Linked DNA regions of Variovorax paradoxus. The protein of the gene in region 5 binds, or shares a complex with, the protein of the main gene of each other region. Links are inferred from orthologs where the notes say so. Each region holds a gene or a part of one and is shown on either strand. Other genes may lie near its edges. The genes, in order: dnaX, QFZ42_RS18575, holA, QFZ42_RS10995 and dnaN.

Region 1 (4,331 bases), 3.3 Mb from region 5 along the record:
GAGCGTGGCGCGCACCATCAACATCCGGTAGCGGCCGGCGCGCTTCGCGAAGCCGAGGCTTTCAATGATGATGCTGGCGCTGGCGCTCGGAACCGCACTGGCCGTTGGACCGGCGTGGTCCGGAAAGCCTGAAGCCGCCGTGCCTTTCTCGGTGGCGCGCGGCGCGCGCCTGTTCGATGGCACCGAGCCGCTCGCCGGCACGTTGTCCGGCCACAGCGCGCCGCTGCCGGGCGCTGCGACGCGCTGCATCCAGTGCCACGCGGGCCCCGGCAAGTCCGCTGCCGCTGTCTCCGGTTTCGCGCCGCCGCTCGACCGGCGTCAATTGCGCGAAGTTCTCCCGCGCCGCGGCGGCCCGCCTGTCGGGTACGAGCGCGCATCCTTCTGCCGCACCCTGCGCACCGGCATCGACCCGGCCCATGTCCTGCTGCCCCGAGCCATGCCGCGCTTCGATGCCGACGAAGGCCAGTGCGCGGCGTTGTGGGACTACCTGACGCAAGCCCTTTCTCAATGAACTCAATGAACCCAATGAACGCGCGGCGCCTCTTCATACCCTCGCGGGTGGCATCCCGCGGGCGCCGGCGCCTGCTTGCCGCCGGTGCACTGGCGTGGCTGGGCGTGCCTTCGGCCCGCGCAAACACCAGCATCGGCCCGGTGCTGCCGGCGGTGTCGGCCCCGGCCCTGCCGCTGCGGCGCCACGACGGCGCCACACGGATGCTCGCGGCGCAGCTGCGAGGCGCCCCAACTGCCGTTCAATTGATGTTTACCGGATGCAGTACGGTCTGCCCGATCCAGGGGGCCTTGTTCTCGACGCTGCAGGCGGCATTGCTGTCGGAGCGCAACACGGCGGTGCGCCTGCTGTCGCTGAGCATCGATCCGCTGTCCGACGACCCTGTTGCACTGAGCGCCTGGTTGCGGCGCTTCGGCGCAAGGCCAACGTGGAGCGCGGCGGCGCCAACCCCCGAGGCACTTGAGTCGATGCTCTCGCTGTTCACGGGAGGCGCGGCAGCGGGTGACCGCCATACCGGCCAGGTTTATCTGTTCGATCGTCACGCCCGGCTGGTCTGGCGAACCAGCGAGTTGCCGCCGACCGAAGAGGTCATGGCCGGACTACGACAGATTGGTTAGTTGGATGCAGAGGCTGCGGAACCAGCCCCGTGAGGAGGCTTGCTTGCCATGCCTCGTCTTTTCGATGTTAGGTTGACGAGCCTTACCCCTGGCACTGACTACGCAGTTAGGGCTGCTTGGTTCCCCACCTGACCCGGTTGGCCACTTCACCATGCAGGGAGGCCCGTCAGCTTGCATTGTAACCCGGCGGCCGGGCAAAGCCGGGGCTCCGGCGTCCCTCGAAAAGACAGGTCTTTTTTGATTTGCGGGATGGGGCGGAGGACCACAGCCGCGCCTTTTAGAATGCCCGCAATGTCTTATCTCGTGCTCGCTCGCAAGTTCCGTCCGAAAACCTTCGGTGAGATGGTTGGCCAGGGGCACGTGGTGCAGGCGCTCGAGAACGCGTTGACCACGCAGCGCCTGCATCACGCCTATCTTTTTACCGGTACGCGGGGTGTGGGCAAGACCACGGTTTCGCGCATTCTGGCCAAGTCGCTCAACTGCCAGGGCCCGGACGGGCAGGGCGGCATCACGGCCACACCGTGCGGGGTGTGCCAGGCCTGCAAGGACATCGATTCGGGCCGTTTCGTCGACTACACCGAGCTGGACGCGGCCTCGAACCGCGGCGTGGACGAGGTGCAGTCGCTGCTCGAACAGGCGGTGTACAAGCCGGTGCAGGGGCGCTTCAAGGTCTTCATGATCGACGAAGTGCACATGCTCACCAACACCGCGTTCAACGCGATGCTGAAGACGCTCGAAGAGCCGCCGGAATACCTCAAGTTCGTTCTGGCGACCACCGATCCGCAGAAGGTGCCGGTCACGGTGCTGTCGCGCTGCCTGCAGTTCAACTTGCGGCCGATGGCGCCCGAGACGATCCTCGAACACCTGACGGGTGTGCTGCAGACCGAAGAGGTGCCGGCCGAGCCGCAGGCGCTGCGTCTGCTCGCACGCGCCGCGCGCGGTTCGATGCGCGATGCGCTGTCGCTCACCGACCAGGCCATCGCATTCGGCAACGGCGAACTGCTCGAGACCGGCGTGCGCCAGATGCTCGGCAGCGTGGACCGCGGCCATGTATTCAAGCTCATCGAGGCGCTGGCGCAGGGCGACGGCAAGACGGTGGTCGACACCTCCGAGGCGCTGCGCCGCGACGGCATGTCCGCCGCGTCCACGCTGGAAGAAATGACGGCCGTGCTGCAGGCCATGGCCGTGCTGCAGGCGGTGCCTTCGCGGGCGGAATCGGCCGATTCGGCGACCGATCCCGATGCGGCCGACACGGCGCGTCTCGCGTCGCTGATGCCGGCGGACGAAACCCAGTTGCTCTACAGCCTGTGCCTGCACGGGCGCGGTGAGCTGGGTCTGGCGCCCGACGAGTATGCGGCGCTGACGATGGTGCTGTTGCGGCTGCTGGCCTTCAAGCCTTCCAGTACGGCAACGTCTTCATCGGCTTCTTCGGCCTCCCCGGAAAAAAAAACTCTGAATGAAGCCCCGGGGGCGGTTTCGGCCCCCGCGGCCGCACCGCCGCCCCGGGTTGCGCCGGTTGCCGAAGCGCCGGCTCCAGTTGCCGCGCCGGTGCCCCGGCAGGCCCCTCCGGCGCCCGCGGGCCAGCGTCTTGCCGTGGTCAGCGAGCCCGTGCGGCGGAGCGAACCCAGGCCATCCGCGCCGTCAGAGGGGCCGCCGTGGGAGGAAGAGGGCGCCAAGGTGCTTGCAGTTCCGATGCGCGTCCAGCCGCCGCCGGGCCAGCGGGACGTGCCGCGCCCCGACGAGCAGCGCGCCCCTGCGCCGCCCATTCCGCCCAGCGAGGACGGTGATTTCTGGCACGCCACGGTCACGCAGATGATCGCGGCCGAGAGCATCAACGCCCTGGCGCGCGAACTCGCGCTGCAGTCGCAGCTGGTGGCGCGCGATGTCGACCAGTGGATACTTCGCGTGGAGCGGGAGCTGCTCAACCAGCCTTCTGCCCGCGAGAAGCTCACCGATGCCCTGGCCGCGCTGGGCCACGGTGTGAAGCTCGCCATTGAAATCGGCGGCGTGGTCGACAGCCCCGCACGGCGCAACAAGCAGGCCGCCGACGAACGCCAGCGCGTGGCCGAAGAAGCCATTCGCAGCGACCCCGAGGTGCAGATGCTGATGCGTGATTTCGATGCGAAGATCGTGCCTGGAACGCTCAAACCCGCCTGAGCGCCATCTCTTATCCTTCCCCATTTTTCACCAACCAATCAGGACCAACGATGTTCAACAAAGGACAACTGGCCGGCCTCATGAAGCAGGCGCAGGCAATGCAGGACAACCTCAAGAAGGCCCAGGAAGAGCTGGCCACCATCGAGGTCGAAGGTGAATCGGGCGCCGGCCTGGTCAAGGTCGTGATGACCTGCAAGCACGACGTGAAGCGCATCACCATCGACCCGAGCCTGTTGGCCGACGACAAGGACATGCTCGAAGACCTCGTGGCCGCAGCCTTCAACGCCGCGGTGCGCAAGGCCGAGGAAACCAGCGAGCAGAAGATGGGCAAGCTCACGGCCGGCATGCCGGGCCTCCCGCCCGGCATGAAGCTGCCGTTCTGAGCCGTTGATGGCCGACGCCAGTTCGCTCGACGCGTTGGTCGATGCGCTGCGCCGCCTGCCCGGTGTCGGCGTCAAGTCGGCCTCGCGCATGGCGTTTCATTTGCTGCAGCACGACCGCGAGGGTGCGCAGCTGCTTTCGCGCGCGTTGCAGCAGGCGGCCGGCAACGTGCGGCATTGCGAGCGCTGCAACACGTTCACCGAAGCACCCGTCTGCCATGTGTGCCTCGATGCGCGCCGCGACGCGACCAAGCTTTGCGTGGTCGAGACACCCGCCGACCAGGCGGCGCTCGAGCGCACGGGAGCCTTCCGCGGCTACTACTTCGTGCTGATGGGCAAGCTCAGTCCGCTGGACGGTATCGGGCCCAAGGACATCGGCCTGCAGAAGCTCTTCGACCGCGCGCTCGACGGCACGGTGAGCGAAGTGATCCTGGCCACCAACTTCACGGCCGAAGGCGAAGCCACCGCGCACGTGATCGGCGAAGCGCTGAAACAGCGCGGCCTCAACGTAACGCGCCTTGCGCGCGGCGTGCCGGCCGGCAGCGAGCTCGAATACGTGGACCTCGGCACCATCGCGCATGCACTGGTCGACCGCCGGTAGTCCGCTGGCCATCGCGCGCAGCGGCCGTTGCAGCCGCAGCCGAACGGAGACAACCCCGACATGACTTT
Region 2 (4,294 bases), 1.5 Mb from region 5 along the record:
TTAGCAGTGAAGCGCTCGCCCGGCGAGGCTTCGGCCAGATAGTCGTTCACGTCGGTGGACGACACGCTGCGGAGTTCGCCGTCTTCGTCCTGATACTGGAACAAGGCCTGGCCGGGCAACTGCTGGCATTGGCGCACCACCTTCGCCACCCGCGGGTCGTCCAGCAGGGCTTCGTGCATCACGCCGCTCTTGCCGCGAAAGCGCAGCCGAAGCGCCGCGCCCTGCACTGCGGCGTGCCGGTTGCGCAGCGTCGTGAGTCCGTAAGAGCCGTTGCTGCTCGCGTACTCCTCGTTGCCCACGCGAAGCAGCGTGGTGTCGAGCAGGCGCACCAGCGCGGCCAACACCTGCTGGCGCCCCGGCGGCGCCGTTCCGCTGCCCTGCTGCAGGTCGCGCGCCACGCGCGCGCGGATGCGCGGCAGCGCGAGCCCGAAGGCTTCGAGGCGTTCGAACTTGGTTTCGTCCTTGAAGAGCCGCCAGTCCGGGTGGTAGCGGTATTGCTTGCGTCCGCGCGCGTCGATGCCGGTGGCCTGCAAATGGCCGTTCGGCAGCGGGCAGATCCACACCTGGGTGTAGGCCGGCGGAATTGCCAGCATCCGGATGCGCGAGAGCTCGTCCGCATCGCGCACCCATCGGCCCTGTGCATCGCGATAGCGAAACCGATCGCCTTGCTTCAGGCGCCGGATGCCCGGCATGTCGGGGTTCACATAGACGAGGCCGTTGGCGATCGGCGTCGGCTTTGCAGGCAGTGGTGGCGGGGAGGGCGGTGAAGGCGATGTGGAGCGTGCCGGCATGTGGTTTCCGTGGAAACGGTACCCGTCGCTTGTGCCTGCACCGGCAACCGCCGCCTGTAGGACGACGCACGCGCCGCCGGTGCGATGGAGGCTCTTTGTTCCTGGAGTCAGGGCCGGACCGGCTCCAGGTGCCACACCACATTGAAATCGAACGGCGTCCACCGGCTCACCTTGACCCCCGCCTGCCGCAGGCCACGCCCGGTCCAGGTGTTGCAGGTCTCAAAGAGGTGGTAGCCGCCTTCGGCTTCGTAGAAGGCGTCGTTGTTGCCGTAGTGAGTGCCGGCGATGGGCGTTGCGCGACCCGAAGGCAGCGCGGCGCGCACGTAGCCCGCGAGTTGCGCGTACTGCGCTTCCGAGAGCGGCAGGCGGAAGGCGTTCTTGCGCAACGAGGCGCGCGAGAGATAGCTCACGTGCAGCAGCGCGCGGTTGCCGCCAAGCATCGCGCCGAGCGCGCGCGAGGCCGTCAGGTCGCCCCAGGTGGGCGTGTTCAGGTAGAACTCGCGGTCGCCCCAGCCGATGGCGATGAACTCGGCATCGGGCGGCACGGCCTTGAAGTGCGCGAGCGGAAAGAGCTGCCTCCAATCGACACCCGTCGAGCGGATCGGAAACACCAGGTCGGTGTGCACCCCGTTGCTCAGCACCCAGGCCTGCACCGCGGTCGTGTTCTCGGCGACAGTGGCCGAGGGCCCTGCGTTGGCGGGCCAGAACATCAGCACGCAGGCCGTGCCCACATACAACCCGACCAGGGCCACGAAGCCCAGCAATGTGAATGCGGCTCGCCTGAGCCAACGTCCGGCCATGGGATCAGAACAGCGACGCGGTGGTCGCTGCCGCTTCCGGCGGCACGCGCTGCGCACTCGCTCCGGTGAGTGCCGCCGCCTCGGGGCTGCCGGCCTTTGCGAGCGCGCCCACGCGCACGCCCAGGAGGCGCAGCGGACGCTCGAGCGGCACGCGCTTGAGGCACAGTCCGCCGATCTGGCGGATGGTCTTGCCGTCGGCGGTGTAGCGGTCGATGGTCTGGTCGCGCGTGGCAATCTTGAAGTCGTCGTAGCGCAGCTTGATGCCGATGGTCTTTCCCACATAGCCCTTGCGCTGCAGGTCTTCGGCCAGCTTCTCGCACAGGTGGGTGAAGATGGCGCCGAGCTCCGCACGGTCACGCACCGCATGCAGGTCGCGGTCGAAGGTGGTTTCGCGGCTCATCGACACGGGCTCGCTCTCGGTGACCACCGGCCGGTCGTCGCGGCCCCAGGCCACTTCGTGCATCCACGCGCCGGTGGATTTGCCGAAGTTCTGGATCAGCCAGTCGCGGTCGCGCGCCGCGAGCTCGCCCACGGTCTCGATACCGAAGCGCTTGAGCTTCTCGTCGGCCTTGGGGCCGATGCCGTTCACCTTGCGGCAGGACAGCGGCCAGATGCGCGTCTGCAGGTCGTCCTCGTAGACGATCGAAATTCCATTGGGCTTGTTGAACTCGCTCGCCATCTTGGCAATGAGCTTGTTGGGCGCCACGCCGATCGAGCAGGTGAGACCGGTGGCGTCGTGAATGGTCTTCTGGATCAGCCGCGCCAGCGAGCGCCCGCCGTCGCGCTGGCCGCCGGGCACGTCGGTGAAGTCGATGTACACCTCGTCCACGCCGCGGTCTTCCATCAGCGGCGCGATCTCCCGGATGATCTGCTTGAAGCTGCGCGAATACTTGCGGATCTCCTCGAAATCCACCGGCAGGATGATGGCCTGCGGGCACAGCTTGGCGGCCTTCATCAGCCCCATCGCCGAGCCCACGCCGAACTGCCGCGCCGGGTAGGTGGCCGTGGTGATCACGCCGCGGCCCGCGTAGTCTTTCAGCCGCGGAAAAGCCTCGATCGGAATGTCGGCCAGCGTGCCGCCCTCCGGCACATGGCGAATCGCCTCGTCCACGCTGCGCCGTCCGCCGCCGATCACCACCGGCAGCCCCTTGAGCTGCGGATAGCGCAGCAGCTCGACCGACGCGAAGAAGGCGTCCATGTCGAGGTGGGCGATGCGGCGGATCGGAGGCGTTGGCACGGGCGGGGAACTCACGGCACCGATTGTCTCGCGGCCGGCCCGTGTCTGCGCGCCGGCGCGTGCATGCATGCCAGAATGCGGCGGACCGCGGTTTTGACCGTCCGATGGCATCGAAGGCATGGGAAGGAAAGGGATCTGGCATGGATGACGAAGTCGAAGGATTGAGCGTCGCGCTGACACCGGTTCAGATGGCGGCGGTGTTGGGCGACCAGGAGGTGCCCGAATCCGCGAGCTTGAGCAATCGGCTCTGGGGCACCGTGGGGCTGGTGGGCGGCGTCGTGGAACTGCTCGGCGCCGGCGTGCTTTGCGTCGCACCCGAGCCCACAATGATGACCAAGGCCGGCTGCGTGGTGCTGGGCGTGCACGGCTACGACACCCTGACAACCTCGAGCCGCCAGGTCTGGACCGGCACCCCACAGCGCACGGTGACCGCCGTGACGGCCAGCTCGGCGGCCGAGGCGCTGGGTGCTTCGCGCGAAACGGCCGACGGCATCGGTCTTGCGGTGGACATCGCGGTGCCGCTGGCCGTGGCTTCCGGGTTGGTCGTCGCGCGAGTGATCGCGGTGCGCGCCGGCCGGTTTCGCCTGGAGCCGGTCGACCTGTTGCGGCATGAAGGGCCGCTGAACACCAAGATCGGCGGCCACACGATCCGCGAGCATGTCGGCAAGACTGAGGTAGAACTTTTCGAGCGCTTGGTGAAGAAGCCGTCGCTGCCCAAGGTGTCGTCGTTCCACAACCTCGACATCGCGGAGCGCGCCATTAGCGCCACCGTTCGTGCCAACGCCAGGGCCATCAAGGCGTGGTCGCGCTCGGCCGCCACCGGCTCAAAGCCCATGGTGTTCGAGCACAACGTGGGCAGCGTGGTGGGCATCGGCGTACAGCGGGGCAGCAGCACCGTCAGCCAGCTGAGCAGCGTGCGCGTGATCCTGAACATGAAGAGCTACAACGGAATGCCGTACTACATACTGACGGCGCACCCCTTCTGAAGCCAGCAGTCGAATCGCCATGAAACGCTACGAACTCATCGATAACCTCACCAAGGTCTATTTCGGCCAAGATTACGATTACTTCGGCGAGACCGGTGCCGAAGTCATGGCCGAATACCGGAAGGCCTCCACGCCGGCCGAACTCGAAGCGCTGCGCGCCGAGATCATCCATTTCATGCGCTCGCACCCGGACCTGGAAGCCGAATTCCCGCGGCGGTTCGAGCGGCCCGCCCAGCCGGAAGACTTCGGATCCACCATGCGCGAATTCCTGGAGAGCGTGCTCGCCGCACTGAAATAGCAGCGGGCGCTCCGCCCGATGCCTCAGCGCACGATGCAGGCAGTTTTCAGTGCAGATCGAGCGCCCCAGCCGGCTGCACCTCGCCATCAAGCCATGCATCCGGTCCAAGCTCTTTTGCAAGCCGGGCCACGAGCTTCACGGTGCGCTCGCGCAAGGGGGCAATGCGGGCCTGCAGGCCGGCC
Region 3 (4,315 bases), 510 kb from region 5 along the record:
GTAGAGCGGAATTGTAGGATTTGGGGGTGGCCGCCCCAATGACAAGACTACGTACAACGGACTTGGTTCAGTCCGTCCGCCTTCCGGGCCTCAGCTGCGGACTTCGCCCTGCCCGAGCACCACGTACTTCAGCGAAGTCAGCCCTTCGATGCCGACCGGCCCGCGGGCATGGAATTTGTCGGTGCTGATGCCGATCTCGGCCCCCAGGCCGAACTCGAAACCGTCCGCGAAGCGTGTGCTCGCATTGACCATGACGCTCGCCGAATCGACCTCGCGCAGGAAACGCTGCGCATGCACATGGTCGCGCGTGACGATCGCGTCGGTGTGGTGGCTCGAGTAGCGGTTGATGTGGGCAATGGCCTCGTCGACGCCCTCGACCACCTTGATGCTGATCACCGCGGCCAGGTATTCCTCGGACCAGTCGGACTCCACCGCATCGACGATTCTTGCGTTGGAACCGGCGGCATCGTCCGCGCGCAGGATGCGGGCTGCGACCGGGTCGCAGCGCATTTCCACGCCCTTGGCCGCGAAGATGGCCGCGATGCGGGGCAGGAAGTCTTCCGCCACCGTCGCCGACACCAGCAGGCCTTCGGCCGCGTTGCAGGGGCTGTATTTCTGGGTCTTGGCGTTGTCGACGATGCGCAGCGCCATCTCGAACTCGGCCGTGTCGTCGACGTAGACGTGGCAGTTGCCGTCGAGGTGCTTGATGACCGGCACCTTGGCGTCGCGGCTGATGCGCTCGATCAGGCCCTTGCCGCCGCGCGGAATGATCACGTCCACGAACTCGGGCATCGCAATGAGCTGGCCCACGGCCTCGCGGTCGGTGGTCTGCACCAGCTGCACTGCATCCACCGGCAGGCCGGCTTCGGCCAGCGCCTCGGACACCAGCAGCGCCAGTGCCTTGTTCGACTCGATGGCTTCCGAGCCGCCGCGCAGGATGGCCGCGTTGCCGCTCTTGATGGCGAGGCTCGCGGCCTCGATCGTCACGTTGGGGCGGCTCTCGTAGATCATGCCGAACACGCCGATCGGCACGCGCATCTGGCCCACGCGGATGCCGCTGGGTTGCTGCTTCATGCCGATGATCTCGCCGATGACGTCGGCCATGCCGGCAAGCTGCTCGCAGCCCAGGGCCACGGTCTCGATGACCTTGGGCGTGAGCTTGAGGCGGTCGACCATCGGCGCCGACAGGCCTGCGGCCGTGGCGCGCGCCAGGTCCTTCTCATTGGCGGCTGCCAACCCGTGCCCGGCTTCGCGCAGGCGCTTGGCCAGGCCCTTCAATGCTCTGTTTTTGGTAGCTGCATCCGCACGGGCCATGAGGAATGCGGCGGATTTGGCTTGCAGGCCGAGGGTCTGCATGTGCTCGCTGACGTTGAACGCGTTCATGCCGGCATTTTCCTGCATTTGGATCACCCCGGGGCTTTGCACCCTTGGGCTTTGTCCCCGCTCCCCCTGGGAGAGGGCCAGGGGGAGGGCTGCGGCACCCGAAAACGCGCGACGCAATGAAGGCCGCCGGCCCTCACCCCACCCCTCTCCCGGAGGGAGAGGGAGCAAGAGCAGCGCTGCTGCAGGCGCGGCACAGCATCAGCGCCAGCCGCTGCAACGCCTGCCATCCGCTCGCGGGCCAATCGGGCTGCTTCAACCCCTTGCAGATGCCGTCCACCACATGCGCGGCGCGCAGCAGCCGGGCCAGCATGCGGTCGTCGAGTCGGGGCAGCACGCGTTCGAAGGCACGCTCGCGCGGACCCCAGATGCGGTTTTCGCGCAGCGCCATGGGCAGCGGCCGGCCCGAAGCCATGGCGTCTTTCACGCGCTTGAGCGCGCGGATGTCCTCGGCGATCGTGTAGTGCACCAGCACTTCGGCCTCGCCCTCGGCCTGCAGGCCGTCGAGCATGCGCGCCACGCGCTGCGGGTTGCCGGCGAGCACCGCTTCGGAGAGCTTGAAGACGTCGTAGCGCGCCACGTTGTTGACCGCGCCTTCGACCTGCTCCCAGCTCAGCTCGCCCGCCGGATGCAGCAAGGCGAGCTTCTGGATTTCCTGGTGCGCCGCAAGCAGGTTGCCCTCGACCCGGTCGGCAAAGAACTGCAGCGTGCGCTGCCCTTCGTCGCCCGGCATCACGCGCTGGCCTTGCAGGCCCAGGCGCTGCGCGATCCACTGCGGCAGCGCGGCGCGTTCGATCGGGTCGACCTGCAGGCTCACGCCGTTGTTCTCGAGCGCCGAGAACCAGGCCCCGGTGCGCGTGGCCTTGTCGAGCCGCGGAAGCATCACCAGCGTCAGCGTGCTGTCGTTGCCTTGGGCCGCCTCGGCCAGCTGCTGCAGCGCGGTGCTGCCGTCCTTGCCGGGCTTGCCCGAAGGAATGCGGATCTCGACGATCTGCTTGTCGGCGAACAGCGAGAGCGAGCCGCCGGCCGCGAGCACCGCGCTCCAGTCGAAGTGCGCGCCGGCCGCGGTGTACGAGCTGCGCTCCGTGTAGCCCTGCGCACGGGCCGCGGTGCGAATGGCGTCCGCGGCCTCTTGCGCGAGCAAGGGCTCGTCGCCGTGGATCGTGTAGAGAGGCTTCAGCCCCTTCTGCAGATGGGAGCCGAGTTGGGCGCTGGCAAGTTGCATGAGTCGCGGCAGGGCGCAGGCCGCGCCTAGAGTTCCTTGACGGCCGCCAGGCGGCGCATCAGCTGCTGTGCGATGTCGGCTTGCATGTCGCGGTACAGCAGCTCGGCCTCGCCGTCTTTCGCGAGCGCGTTGGTCTCGTTGAAGCTCAGGTCGCGCGTCTGCGATACCTCGGTCGGCGGCAGCAGCGCCTTGCCGCCCGGCGTGCGCAGCGTGAAGCGCACGCGCAGCTGCAGTTGCAGTTCGCGCAGCAGCCCGGCCGAATTGGTCGAGATCACGATGCGGTCGCGGTTTTCGCCAAGGATCTCGAGGATCGCGTCGGCGGTCTGGGCCTCGGTGGCCGGCACCAGCGTCACGGTGCCCGCAGCGCGCATTTCGCGGCGCAGGCGGTTGATCAGCTCCGAATTGCCCGACACCGACAGTGTCTTGAACGCGAACACGGGTGCCTTGCGCAGCTCGAACCCGCAGCCGGACAGGCCCAGGCCCGCGCCCGCGGCGGCGAGACCCAGAAGAAGGCCGCGGCGCGGCAGCGAGGCAATGCGATGGTTGTTCTTCATGCTTCTGTCGTTCGTTCAAATGACCACGTTGACCAGCCGGCCGGGAACCACGATGACGCGCTTGGCCGGCGCGCCTTCGGCGAACTTGACGAAGTCGTCGCACGAGAGCGCGAGTTGCTCGATCTCGGCCTTGGAAGCACCGGCCGGGATGCGCAGCGCGCCGCGCAGCTTGCCGTTGACCTGGAGCATGAGCTCGATCTCGTCCTGCTCGAGCGCGGCCACGTCGACCACCGGCCAAGGCGCATCGAGCAGGCCGCCGAGTTCCTTGTCGTAGCCGAGCTGTTGCCAGAGCTGGAAGGCGATGTGCGGCGTGGCGGGGTACAGGCAGCGCAGCAAAATGCCGAAGCCTTCGCGCAGCGCGGCGGTGTCGCCGGCGCTGCCGTCGGGCTTGAAGCCCTCCAGCGCGTTGAGCAGCTTCATCGCGCCCGACACCACGGTGTTGTATTGCATGCGCTGGTAGTCGTAGTCGACCTGGCGCAGCACGGTGTGCACCTCACGGCGCAGCGCCTGGGCGTTCTTGCCGAAGGACTGGCCGCCGGCCGCCACGGGCTGCACGTCGGCCTGCGCCACGCCGAAGTTCCAGACCCGGCGCAGGAACCGGTAGCTGCCTTCGACGGCCGCGTCGTTCCACTCGAGCGTGGCTTCGGGCGGCGCGGTGAACATGGTGTACAGGCGCGCGGTGTCGGCGCCGTACTTCTCGATCAGGTCTTGCGGGTCGACGCCGTTGCGTTCGCTCTTGCCCATCTTGCCGACACCGCCGTATTCGACCTTGCTGCCGTCCGCGGTGGTGCCGCCGACGATGCGGCCCTGCGCGTCGAGCACGGGCGTCACTTCCAGCGGCGGGTGGTAGTTCTTGCCACCCCGCTCGTCGCGGTGGTAGTAGATGTGGTTCAGCACCATGCCCTGCGTGAGCAGCTTGCTGAAGGGCTCGTCGACTTTCACCAGGCCGAGGTCGCGCATCACCTTGGTCCAGAAGCGCGCGTACAGCAGGTGAAGAATCGCATGCTCGATGCCGCCGATGTACTGGTCCATCGGCATCCAGTAGTCCGCGCCCTCGGCGACCATGGCCTGGTCGTTCTTCGGGTCGCAGTAGCGCATGAAGTACCACGAGCTGTCGACGAAGGTGTCCATCGTGTCGGTCTCGCGCCGCGCGGGC
Region 4 (4,458 bases), 3.0 Mb from region 5 along the record:
GCTACGAGCTGGAGCGCGGCATCACACCCAAGATGCTGCTCAACGTGCTGGTGCGCGGCGAAGAGGCCACCCGTAGCCTGGTGCTGGTCGAAGGCTGGAACTTCCGCCAGATGCGGGCCGCGCTCGCCAAGGCCGAGCAGCTCAAGCCCGAAACCATCGGCATGCCCGACGACGCCCTGATGGCCAAGCTGGGCAGGCCCGGCGTGCACCCCGAGGGGCGCTTTTTCCCTGACACGTACACCTATTCGAAGGGCTCGACCGACACCGCGCTGCTGCAGCGCGCCATGCGGGCCATGGACAAGAAGCTCGAAGCCGCGTGGGCGGCCCGAGCGGCCGACCTGCCGATCAAAACGGCCGATGAGGCGCTTATTTTGGCCAGCATTGTCGAAAAAGAGACAGGAAAAGCCAAGGACCGCGCCGAGATTGCCGCCGTGTTCGTCAACCGGCTGCGCACCGGCATGCCGCTGCAAACCGACCCCACCGTGATCTACGGCATGGGCACCACCTTCGACGGCAACCTGCGCAAGAAAGACCTGCAAGCCGACACGCCCTGGAACACCTACACGCGCGGCGGCCTGCCGCCCACGCCCATTGCCATGCCCGGCAAGGCGGCGCTGCTGGCGGCGGTGCAGCCGGCGCAGAGCAAGTCGCTGTACTTCGTTTCGCGCGGCGACGGCACCAGCCAATTCAGCAGTTCGCTCGACGACCATAACCGCGCGGTCAACCGCTACCAGCGCGGCGGCGGCAACGGCGAACCCAAACCGAAAGTCGCGCAATGAGTGAAGGCTTGTTTCTGACGCTCGAGGGCATCGATGGTGCCGGCAAGTCCAGCCACCTCGATGCGATGGAAGCGCTCTTCAAGGCGCAGGGCCGCGCGGTGGTGCGCACGCGCGAGCCCGGCGGCACGCCGCTGGCCGAAACCCTGCGCGGCCTCATCCTCGAACAGCCGATGGATCCGCTGACCGAATCGCTTTTGGTGTTCGCGGCCCGGCGGGACCACGTCGCGCGGGTGATCGAGCCGGCGCTGGCACGCGGCGACGTGGTGCTGTGCGACCGTTTCACCGACGCCACCTTTGCCTATCAGGGCACGGGCCGCGGCTTCGATGCGCAGGTGCTGTCGACGCTGGAGCGATGGGTGCAGGGCAGGGCGGATTCCGCCGATGCGATCCGACTGTTGCAGCCCCACATCACCCTGTGGTTCGACCTTGCGCCCGAGGTGGCCGCCCAGCGGCTGGCCGGCGCCCGCGTACCCGACAAGTTCGAATCCCAGCCGGTCGAATTCTTCCGGCGCGTTGCGGCGGGCTACGCGGCACGCGCGGCCGCCGATGCGCAGCGCTTCGTGCGCATCGACGCCAGCCAGACCCGCGACCAGGTCTGGCAGCAGGTCCAAACGGCGCTCGTCGCACGCGGCGCGTTGGCCGCTTCGAGCGGAGCTTTGCCATGAGCACCCCGGCGCTTTCGCCCTGGCTGCACCGGCCGCTCGGCGAACTGTTGCGCCAGCGCGGCCATGCCTGGCTGCTGCAGGGCCCTTCGGGCCTGGGCCAATACGAACTCGCATTGGCACTGGCCGCCGCCTGGCTGTGCGAACAGCCGAAGGCGGAAGAGGGCGGCGCCGCCTGCGGCCATTGCCCGAGCTGCCACGCCATCGACGTTCGAACCCATGCCGACCTGTGCGTGCTGATGCCCGAGGTCGCCATGCTGGAACTGGGCTGGCCGCTCGACGAGAAGGCCCAAGCCGACATCGACGACAAGAAGCGCAAACCGAGCCGTGAGATCCGCGTCGAGGCCATGCGCGACGCGGTCGGCTTTGCCCAGCGCACCAGCGCCCGCGGCCGCGGCAAGGTGGTGCTGGTGTACCCGGCCGAGCGCATGAACACCATCACCGCCAACGCGCTGCTCAAGACGCTCGAAGAGCCGGTCGGCGACGTCCGCTTTGTGCTGGCCAGCGAAGCGGCGTGGCAATTGCTGCCGACCATTCGCAGCCGCTGCCTCGGCTTCACCCTGCCGTGGCCCGCAACAGCCGAAGCCGAAGCCTGGCTCGGCGCACACGATGTGCCCGCCGCCGACGCCACCGCCTTGCTGCGCGCGGCCGGCGGCCGGCCCAGCGATGCCCTGCGGCTCGCGCGCTCCGGCCAGTCGCCCAAGGCCTGGGCGCTGCTGCCCAAGGCCGTGTTGCGCGGCGATGTCGCGGCGCTGGCGGACCAGGCGCCTTCGCAGGCCATCGGAACGCTCCAAAAGCTTTGCCACGACCTGATGGCCGTCGGCAGCGGCGCCGCGCCACGGTTTTTCGATGCCGCCGATCTGCCGGCCGCCGTGCCTTCTCACCTGGCGCTGGCGCGCTGGTCGAAGTCGCTGGCCAGCGCCGCCAGAACCGCCGAACACCCCTTCAATGCGGGCCTCATGCTGGAAGCGCTTGTGAGCGAAGCGCGAACCACCCTAAACTCTGCTCCTCGCCGACCATGAACCAACCCGCCGCCCCAGCCCCCGCCGCCGCACCTCAACGGCCGAGCGTCATCCAGCTCGCCATCAAGGAAAAGGGCGCGCTCTATGCCGCCTACATTCCGCTGTTTGCCGAAGGCGGCATCTTCATTCCGACCGCGCGCGAATACCGGCTGGGCGACGACGTCTACGTGCTGCTCACGCTGCCCGAAGACCCGCAGCGCTACCCGGTGGCCGGCAAGGTCGCCTGGATCACGCCGCAGCGCGCCGCGGGCAACCGCGCGCCGGGCGTGGGCATCCGTTTCCCGTCCGACGAAAAATCGCGTCAGCTCAAGGCACGCATCGAAGCGGCGCTCGGCGGCTCGATGGCTTCCGACCGCCCGACACAAACTATCTAGGCTCGAAGGCTAGGCTCGCCCCCAGGCTGCGCGCACTTCGTGTCGCTACGCCCACCCCCTACCGGGGGCAATACCAGCGGCCCGGCAGAGCCGGTTCCGCGGTATTTCTGGAATGGGGCCAACCGCCGCCGCTCCCCTGATACGCCATGTTTACCGATTCCCACTGCCACCTGACATTTCCCGAGTTCGCGGACCAGATGCCGCAAATCCGCGCCGCCATGGCCGAGGCGCAGGTCGACCGGGCCTTGTGCATCTGCACCAAGCTCGAAGAGTTCGACGACGTGCAGGCGCTGGCCGCCCGCTACGACAACTTCTGGGCCAGCGTGGGCGTGCACCCCGACAACGAGGACATCGCCGAGCCCACGGTGGACGACCTGGTGCGCCGTGCCGCGCTGCCCCGCGTGGTGGCCATCGGTGAAACCGGCCTCGACTATTACCAGATGGAAGAACGCAAGGGCGGGCGCAGCATTTCCGACATGGAATGGCAGCGCGACCGCTTTCGCGTGCACATTCGCGCCGCACAGCAAACCCGCCTGCCGCTCGTCATTCACACCCGCGAAGCCTCGGCCGACACGCTGGCCATCCTCAAGGAGGAGGGCGAAGACGGCGCCGGTAATGCCGCGGGCGGCGTGTTCCATTGCTTTACCGAAACCGCCGAAGTCGCGCGCGCGGCGCTCGACCTGGGCTTCTACATTTCGTTTTCGGGCATCCTGACCTTCAAGAAGGCGCAAGACCTGCGCGACGTGGCGGCCTTCGTGCCGCTCGACCGGATGCTGATCGAAACCGACAGCCCCTACCTGGCCCCCGTGCCGTACCGCGGCAAGACCAACAATCCGTCGTACGTGCCCTATGTCGCCAAGCAGATCGCCGAACTGCGCAAGCTGCCCGTCGAAGCAGTGGCAGAGGCCACCAGCGACAACTTCGAAACGCTGTTCAAGGGAGTCAAAACAACATGAAGAAATACATCAAAAAGTTCTTGTATCTGGCTGTCGCAGCAGCAACTTTTGCTGCTCATGCGGGCTCCTTCGAAGACTTTTTCCGGGCCGTTCGCGGAGACAACGCCAGCGGTGTGCGCACCCTGCTGCAACGCGGCTTCGACCCCAACACGCGCGATGAACATGGCCAGACGGGCCTGATCATCGCGCTGCGCGAGCCGTCGCCCAAGGTCGTCCAGGTGCTGCTCGAGTCGCCGCAAACCGATGTCGACATTGCCAACGCCAAGGACGAAACCCCGCTGATGCTGGCGGCCATCAAGGGCCAGCAAGACGTGGTCACCCAATTGCTCAAGCGCGACGCCGCCGTCAACAAGACCGGCTGGACGCCGCTGCACTACGCCGCCAGCAGCGGCCAGCTGAGCATCATGAAGGTGCTGCTCGACAACTACGCCTTCATCGATGCGCAATCGCCCAACGGCACCACGCCGCTCATGATGGCCGCGATGTACGGCTCCAACGAGGCCGTGAAGCTCCTGCTGGCCGAAGGCGCCGACACCACGATGAAGAACCAGCTCGGCATGACCGCCGTGGACTTCGCCACCAAGGCGAACCGGTCGGAAGCCGCGCAGCTGATTGCTGCGGCTGCCAATGTGAAGGCTGGCCCCAAGCCCCTGCCCAAGGACGGC
Region 5 (4,369 bases):
CTATCAGCGCAAGACCTTCGACGAGTTCAAGGAGCGCTACCACTCGCTCGATCTGCTCCTGATCGACGACGTGCAGTTCTTCGCCAACAAGGACCGCACCCAGGAAGAATTCTTCAACGCGTTCGAAGCCCTGTTGGCCAAGAAGTCGCACATCGTGATGACCAGCGACACCTATCCGAAGGGTCTCGCCGACATTCACGAGCGGCTGGTGTCGCGCTTCGATTCGGGCCTCACGGTGGCCATCGAGCCGCCCGAGCTCGAGATGCGCGTGGCCATCCTGATCAACAAGGCGCGCGCCGAATCGGCCGAAATGCCCGAGGAAGTGGCCTTCTTCGTGGCCAAGAACGTGCGCTCCAACGTGCGCGAGCTCGAAGGCGCGCTGCGCAAGATCCTCGCGTACTCGCGCTTCAACCAGAAAGAAATCTCGATCGCCCTGGCGCGCGAGGCGCTGCGCGACCTGCTGTCGATCCAGAACCGGCAGATCTCGGTCGAGAATATCCAGAAGACGGTGGCCGACTACTACAAGATCAAGGTCGCCGACATGTACAGCAAGAAGCGCCCGGCCAGCATCGCGCGGCCGCGGCAGATCGCGATGTACCTGGCCAAGGAACTCACGCAAAAGAGCCTGCCGGAAATCGGCGAGCTGTTCGGTGGGCGCGACCACACGACGGTGCTGCACGCGGTGCGCAAGATTTCGGGCGAGCGCCAGCAGCTCACCGAACTCAACCAGCAGCTCCACGTGCTCGAACAAACGCTCAAGGGCTGACCCCCGGAATGTCATCAAGAATGCCCCACGCGACAGCGGAGAATGGCGTCTTACAAGCGGATTCAAAGAAATAAGAGAAGAGGAAGAAGACATGATCGTTTTGAAGGCAACCCAAGACAAAGTCCTCGCCGCGCTGCAGTCGGTCGCAGGCATCGTGGAGCGGCGCCATACCCTGCCGATCCTCGCCAATGTGCTGATCCGCAAGACCGGCGGCCAGCTGCAGCTGACCACCAGCGACCTCGAGATCCAGATCCGCACCACGGCCGAGCTCGGCGGCGATGAAGGCAACTTCACCACCACGATCGGCGCGCGCAAGCTGATCGACATCCTGCGCACCATGCCGGCCGACCAGACCGTGAGCCTCGAATCGAGCGCGAGCAAGCTGGTGCTCAAGGGCGGCAAGAGCCGTTTCACGCTGCAGTCGCTGCCGGCCGAAGACTTTCCGCTGGTGCAGGAAGCCGCCAACTTCGGCCCCGTGTTCAGCGTGCCGCAAAAGACGCTGAAGGACCTGCTCTCGCAGGTCTCGTTCGCCATGGCCGTGCACGACATCCGCTACTACCTGAACGGCATTTTGTTCGTCGCCGAAGGCAAGCAGCTGAGCCTCGTGGCCACCGACGGCCACCGCCTGGCGTTTTCGTCGGCCACGCTCGACGTCGAAGTGCCGCGCCAGGAAGTCATTCTTCCGCGCAAGACCGTGCTCGAAATGCAGCGCCTGCTGTCGGACGCCGAAGGCGCCATCGAGATGCAGTTTGCGAACAACCAGGCCAAGTTCAGCTTCGGCGGCATGGAGTTCGTCACCAAGCTGGTCGAAGGCAAGTTCCCCGACTACAACCGCGTGATTCCCAAGAACCACAAGAACAGCGTCACGCTCGGCCGCGCCCCCCTGTTGGCCAGCCTGCAGCGCACCGCCATCCTGACGAGCGAGAAGTTCAAGGGCGTTCGGCTCAACATCGAGCCTGGCACGCTGCGCATCGCGTCGAACAACGCCGAACAGGAAGAAGCGCAGGACGAGCTCGACATCGACTACGGCGGCGACGCCATCGAAATCGGCTTCAACGTGACCTACCTGATCGACGCCCTCGCGAACATGGGCCAGGACATGGTCAAGCTGGACCTGGCCGATTCCAACAGCTCGGCGCTACTGACCATCCCCGACAACGCGACATTCAAGTACGTTGTCATGCCCATGCGGATCTAGCCGCCAGAAAAGACAGCGCCTTGCGCAGACGACCCGCGGCCCCCCCGCGGGTTTGCGCTTTCAAGAGGCAGGAAAAATCGATTCCGAGAGCCCGAAAAATTTCGTGAATGCCGTGAGAGATAGAGGAATATCCGAATGAGTGCAGAAGAAAACAAGCCCCAAGTGCCCCACACCGAACCGGTCTACACGCCCGAGATCGAAAGTGCGGTGCCGATCGAGATCACGCCCGCCGACACCAGCTACGGCGAAGGCTCGATCACGATCCTCGAAGGGCTCGAGGCGGTGCGCAAGCGCCCCGGCATGTACATCGGCGACACCTCCGACGGCACGGGCCTGCACCACCTGGTGTTCGAAGTGGTCGACAACTCCATCGACGAGGCGCTGGCCGGCCATTGCGACGACATCGTCGTCACCATTCACACCGACAACTCGATCTCCGTGACCGACAACGGCCGCGGCATTCCGACCGGCGTGAAGATGGACGACAAGCACGAGCCCAAGCGCTCGGCGGCCGAAATTGCGCTCACCGAACTGCACGCCGGCGGCAAGTTCAACCAGAACAGCTACAAGGTATCGGGCGGCCTGCACGGCGTGGGCGTGAGCTGCGTGAACGCGCTGAGCGTGAAGCTGCGCCTGATCGTGCGCCGCGAAGGCAAGATCCACGAACTCGAATTCAGCCGCGGCTTCGTGCAGAACCGCTTGCTCGAAACCGTGAACGGCTTCGAGGTGTCGCCTATGAGGGTCATCGGCGAAACGGACAAGCGAGGCACCGAGGTGCACTTTCTGCCCGACACGGAAATCTTCAAGGAAAACAGCGATTTCCATTACGAAATCCTGAGCAAACGCCTGCGCGAGCTGAGCTTCCTGAACAACGGTGTGCGCATCCGCCTGCTCGACGAGCGCACCGGCAAGGAAGACGACTTCTCCGGCGCCGGCGGCGTGCGCGGCTTCGTGGAGTTCATCAACAAGGGCAAGACCGTCCTGCATCCGAACTCGTTCTATGCAGCAGGCGAGAAGCCCGCCGACACCTACGGCGGCATCCCGGGCACGCACATCGGCGTGGAAGTGGCCATGCAGTGGAACAGCGGCTACAACGAGCAGGTGCTGTGCTTCACCAACAACATTCCGCAGCGCGACGGTGGCACCCACCTCACGGGCCTGCGCGCCGCGATGACCCGCGTCATCAACAAGTACATCGAAGAAAACGAGTTCGCCAAGAAGGCGAAGGTCGAGGTCACCGGCGACGACATGCGCGAAGGCCTGTGCTGCGTGCTGAGCGTGAAGGTGCCCGAGCCCAAGTTCTCGAGCCAGACCAAGGACAAGCTGGTGTCCAGCGAAGTGCGCGCGCCGGTGGAAGACATCGTCGGCCGCCTCTTGACCGACTACCTGCAGGAACGCCCGAACGACGCCAAGATCATCTGCGGGAAGATCGTCGAGGCGGCCCGCGCCCGCGAAGCCGCCCGCAAGGCGCGCGAAATGACGCGCCGCAAGGGCGTGCTCGACGGCATGGGCCTGCCCGGCAAGCTGGCCGACTGCCAGGAAAAGGACCCCGCGCTGTGCGAGGTCTACCTGGTGGAGGGCGACTCCGCCGGCGGCTCCGCCAAGCAGGGCCGCGACCGGAAATTCCAGGCCATCCTGCCGCTGCGCGGCAAGATCCTGAACGTGGAAAAAGCGCGCTACGAGAAACTGCTCACCAGCAACGAAATTCTCACCATGATCACGGCGCTGGGCACCGGCATCGGCCGCGCCGGCGCCACCAGCGCGGGCGGCGGGGCGGACGACTTCAACGTCGCCAAGCTGCGCTACCACCGCATCATCATCATGACCGACGCCGACGTCGACGGCGCCCACATCCGCACGCTGCTGCTCACCTTCTTCTACCGGCAGATGCCGGAGCTGGTCGAGCGCGGCCACATCTACATCGCGCAGCCGCCGCTCTACAAGGTGAAGGTCGGCAAGGAAGAGCAGTACCTGAAGGACGGCCCCGCGCTCGACGCCTTCCTGCTCAAGGTGGCCCTGAAAGACGCGAGCATCGAGACCGGCGGCCCCAATTCGACCACCCTGAGCGGCGACACCCTGGCCGAACTGGCGCGCAAGCACCAGCTGGCCGAGGCGGTGATTGCGCGGCTGCGCAACTTCATGGATGCCGAGGCCCTGCGCGCCATTGCCGACGGCGTGGCGCTCGACCTCGACACCACGCCCGCGGCCGAAGCCTCGGCCGTGGCACTGCAGGCCAAGCTGCGCGAGCTCAACACCACCGGCGTGCCGGCCGAAGTGACCAGCGAGTTCGATGCCCGCACCGACAAGCCGCTCTTGCGCATCAGCCGCCGCCACCACGGCAACATCAAGAGCAGCGTGCTCACGCAGGACTTCGTGCACGGCGCCGACTACGACGCGCTGGCCCA

Evidence for each region.
Region 1: the proteins of dnaN (region 5) and dnaX are in contact, whole or in part, in a cryo-EM structure (PDB 8GIZ), measured with the Escherichia coli proteins. The link is inferred for Variovorax paradoxus from one-to-one orthologs.
Region 2: the proteins of dnaN (region 5) and QFZ42_RS18575 are in contact, whole or in part, in a solved structure (PDB 1OK7), measured with the Escherichia coli proteins. The link is inferred for Variovorax paradoxus from one-to-one orthologs.
Region 3: the proteins of dnaN (region 5) and holA are in contact, whole or in part, in a cryo-EM structure (PDB 8GIZ), measured with the Escherichia coli proteins. The link is inferred for Variovorax paradoxus from one-to-one orthologs.
Region 4: the proteins of dnaN (region 5) and QFZ42_RS10995 are in contact, whole or in part, in a cryo-EM structure (PDB 8GIZ), measured with the Escherichia coli proteins. The link is inferred for Variovorax paradoxus from one-to-one orthologs.

Annotation. Positions count from the first base shown.
Region 1 is NZ_JAUSXG010000001.1:2,106,296-2,110,626, forward strand. Bases 978-3,849 are described here. They hold dnaX (DNA polymerase III subunit gamma/tau), read left to right. Parts: upstream 978-1,416; coding sequence 1,417-3,282; downstream 3,283-3,849. Other genes in these bases: QFZ42_RS09800 (SCO family protein), read left to right, coding at 978-1,125; QFZ42_RS09815 (YbaB/EbfC family nucleoid-associated protein), read left to right, coding at 3,333-3,665; recR (recombination mediator RecR), read left to right, coding at 3,673-3,849. In the rest of the region: QFZ42_RS09790 (galactose oxidase-like domain-containing protein), read left to right, coding at 1-31; QFZ42_RS09795 (hypothetical protein), read left to right, coding at 65-511; more of QFZ42_RS09800, read left to right, coding at 508-977; more of recR, read left to right, coding at 3,850-4,263; QFZ42_RS09825 (MAPEG family protein), read left to right, coding at 4,324-4,331. UniProt on the Escherichia coli protein: Part of the beta sliding clamp loading complex, which hydrolyzes ATP to load the beta clamp onto primed DNA to form the DNA replication pre-initiation complex.
Region 2 is NZ_JAUSXG010000001.1:3,857,565-3,861,858, reverse strand. What follows is about bases 747-3,581. They hold QFZ42_RS18575 (Y-family DNA polymerase), read right to left. Parts: upstream 2,898-3,581; coding sequence 1,596-2,897; downstream 747-1,595. Other genes in these bases: QFZ42_RS18570 (RNase A-like domain-containing protein), read left to right, coding at 2,969-3,581; QFZ42_RS18580 (TIGR02117 family protein), read right to left, coding at 899-1,591; QFZ42_RS18585 (DNA topoisomerase IB), read right to left, coding at 747-791. Also shown: more of QFZ42_RS18585, read right to left, coding at 1-746; more of QFZ42_RS18570, read left to right, coding at 3,582-3,814; QFZ42_RS18565 (contact-dependent growth inhibition system immunity protein), read left to right, coding at 3,834-4,112; QFZ42_RS18560 (hypothetical protein), read right to left, coding at 4,159-4,294. UniProt on the Escherichia coli protein: Poorly processive, error-prone DNA polymerase involved in translesion repair and untargeted mutagenesis. Copies undamaged DNA at stalled replication forks, which arise in vivo from mismatched or misaligned primer ends.
Region 3 is NZ_JAUSXG010000001.1:4,878,692-4,883,006, forward strand. What follows is about bases 562-3,417. They hold holA (DNA polymerase III subunit delta), read right to left. Parts: upstream 2,606-3,417; coding sequence 1,517-2,605; downstream 562-1,516. Other genes in these bases: QFZ42_RS23270 (glutamate-5-semialdehyde dehydrogenase), read right to left, coding at 562-1,383; QFZ42_RS23280 (LPS-assembly lipoprotein LptE), read right to left, coding at 2,632-3,159; leuS (leucine--tRNA ligase), read right to left, coding at 3,175-3,417. Also shown: more of QFZ42_RS23270, read right to left, coding at 91-561; more of leuS, read right to left, coding at 3,418-4,315. UniProt on the Escherichia coli protein: Part of the beta sliding clamp loading complex, which hydrolyzes ATP to load the beta clamp onto primed DNA to form the DNA replication pre-initiation complex.
Region 4 is NZ_JAUSXG010000001.1:2,362,703-2,367,160, forward strand. Bases 453-3,451 are described here. They hold QFZ42_RS10995 (DNA polymerase III subunit delta'), read left to right. Parts: upstream 453-1,440; coding sequence 1,441-2,463; downstream 2,464-3,451. Other genes in these bases: mltG (endolytic transglycosylase MltG), read left to right, coding at 453-779; tmk (dTMP kinase), read left to right, coding at 776-1,444; QFZ42_RS11000 (PilZ domain-containing protein), read left to right, coding at 2,460-2,837; QFZ42_RS11005 (TatD family hydrolase), read left to right, coding at 2,984-3,451. Outside these bases: more of mltG, read left to right, coding at 1-452; more of QFZ42_RS11005, read left to right, coding at 3,452-3,793; QFZ42_RS11010 (ankyrin repeat domain-containing protein), read left to right, coding at 3,790-4,458. UniProt on the Escherichia coli protein: Part of the beta sliding clamp loading complex, which hydrolyzes ATP to load the beta clamp onto primed DNA to form the DNA replication pre-initiation complex.
Region 5 is NZ_JAUSXG010000001.1:5,383,846-5,388,214, reverse strand. Bases 1-2,910 are described here. They hold dnaN (DNA polymerase III subunit beta), read left to right. Parts: upstream 1-857; coding sequence 858-1,964; downstream 1,965-2,910. Other genes in these bases: gyrB (DNA topoisomerase (ATP-hydrolyzing) subunit B), read left to right, coding at 2,100-2,910; dnaA (chromosomal replication initiator protein DnaA), read left to right, coding at 1-766. Outside these bases: more of gyrB, read left to right, coding at 2,911-4,369. UniProt on the Escherichia coli protein: Confers DNA tethering and processivity to DNA polymerases and other proteins. Acts as a clamp, forming a ring around DNA (a reaction catalyzed by the clamp-loading complex) which diffuses in an ATP-independent manner freely and bidirectionally along dsDNA.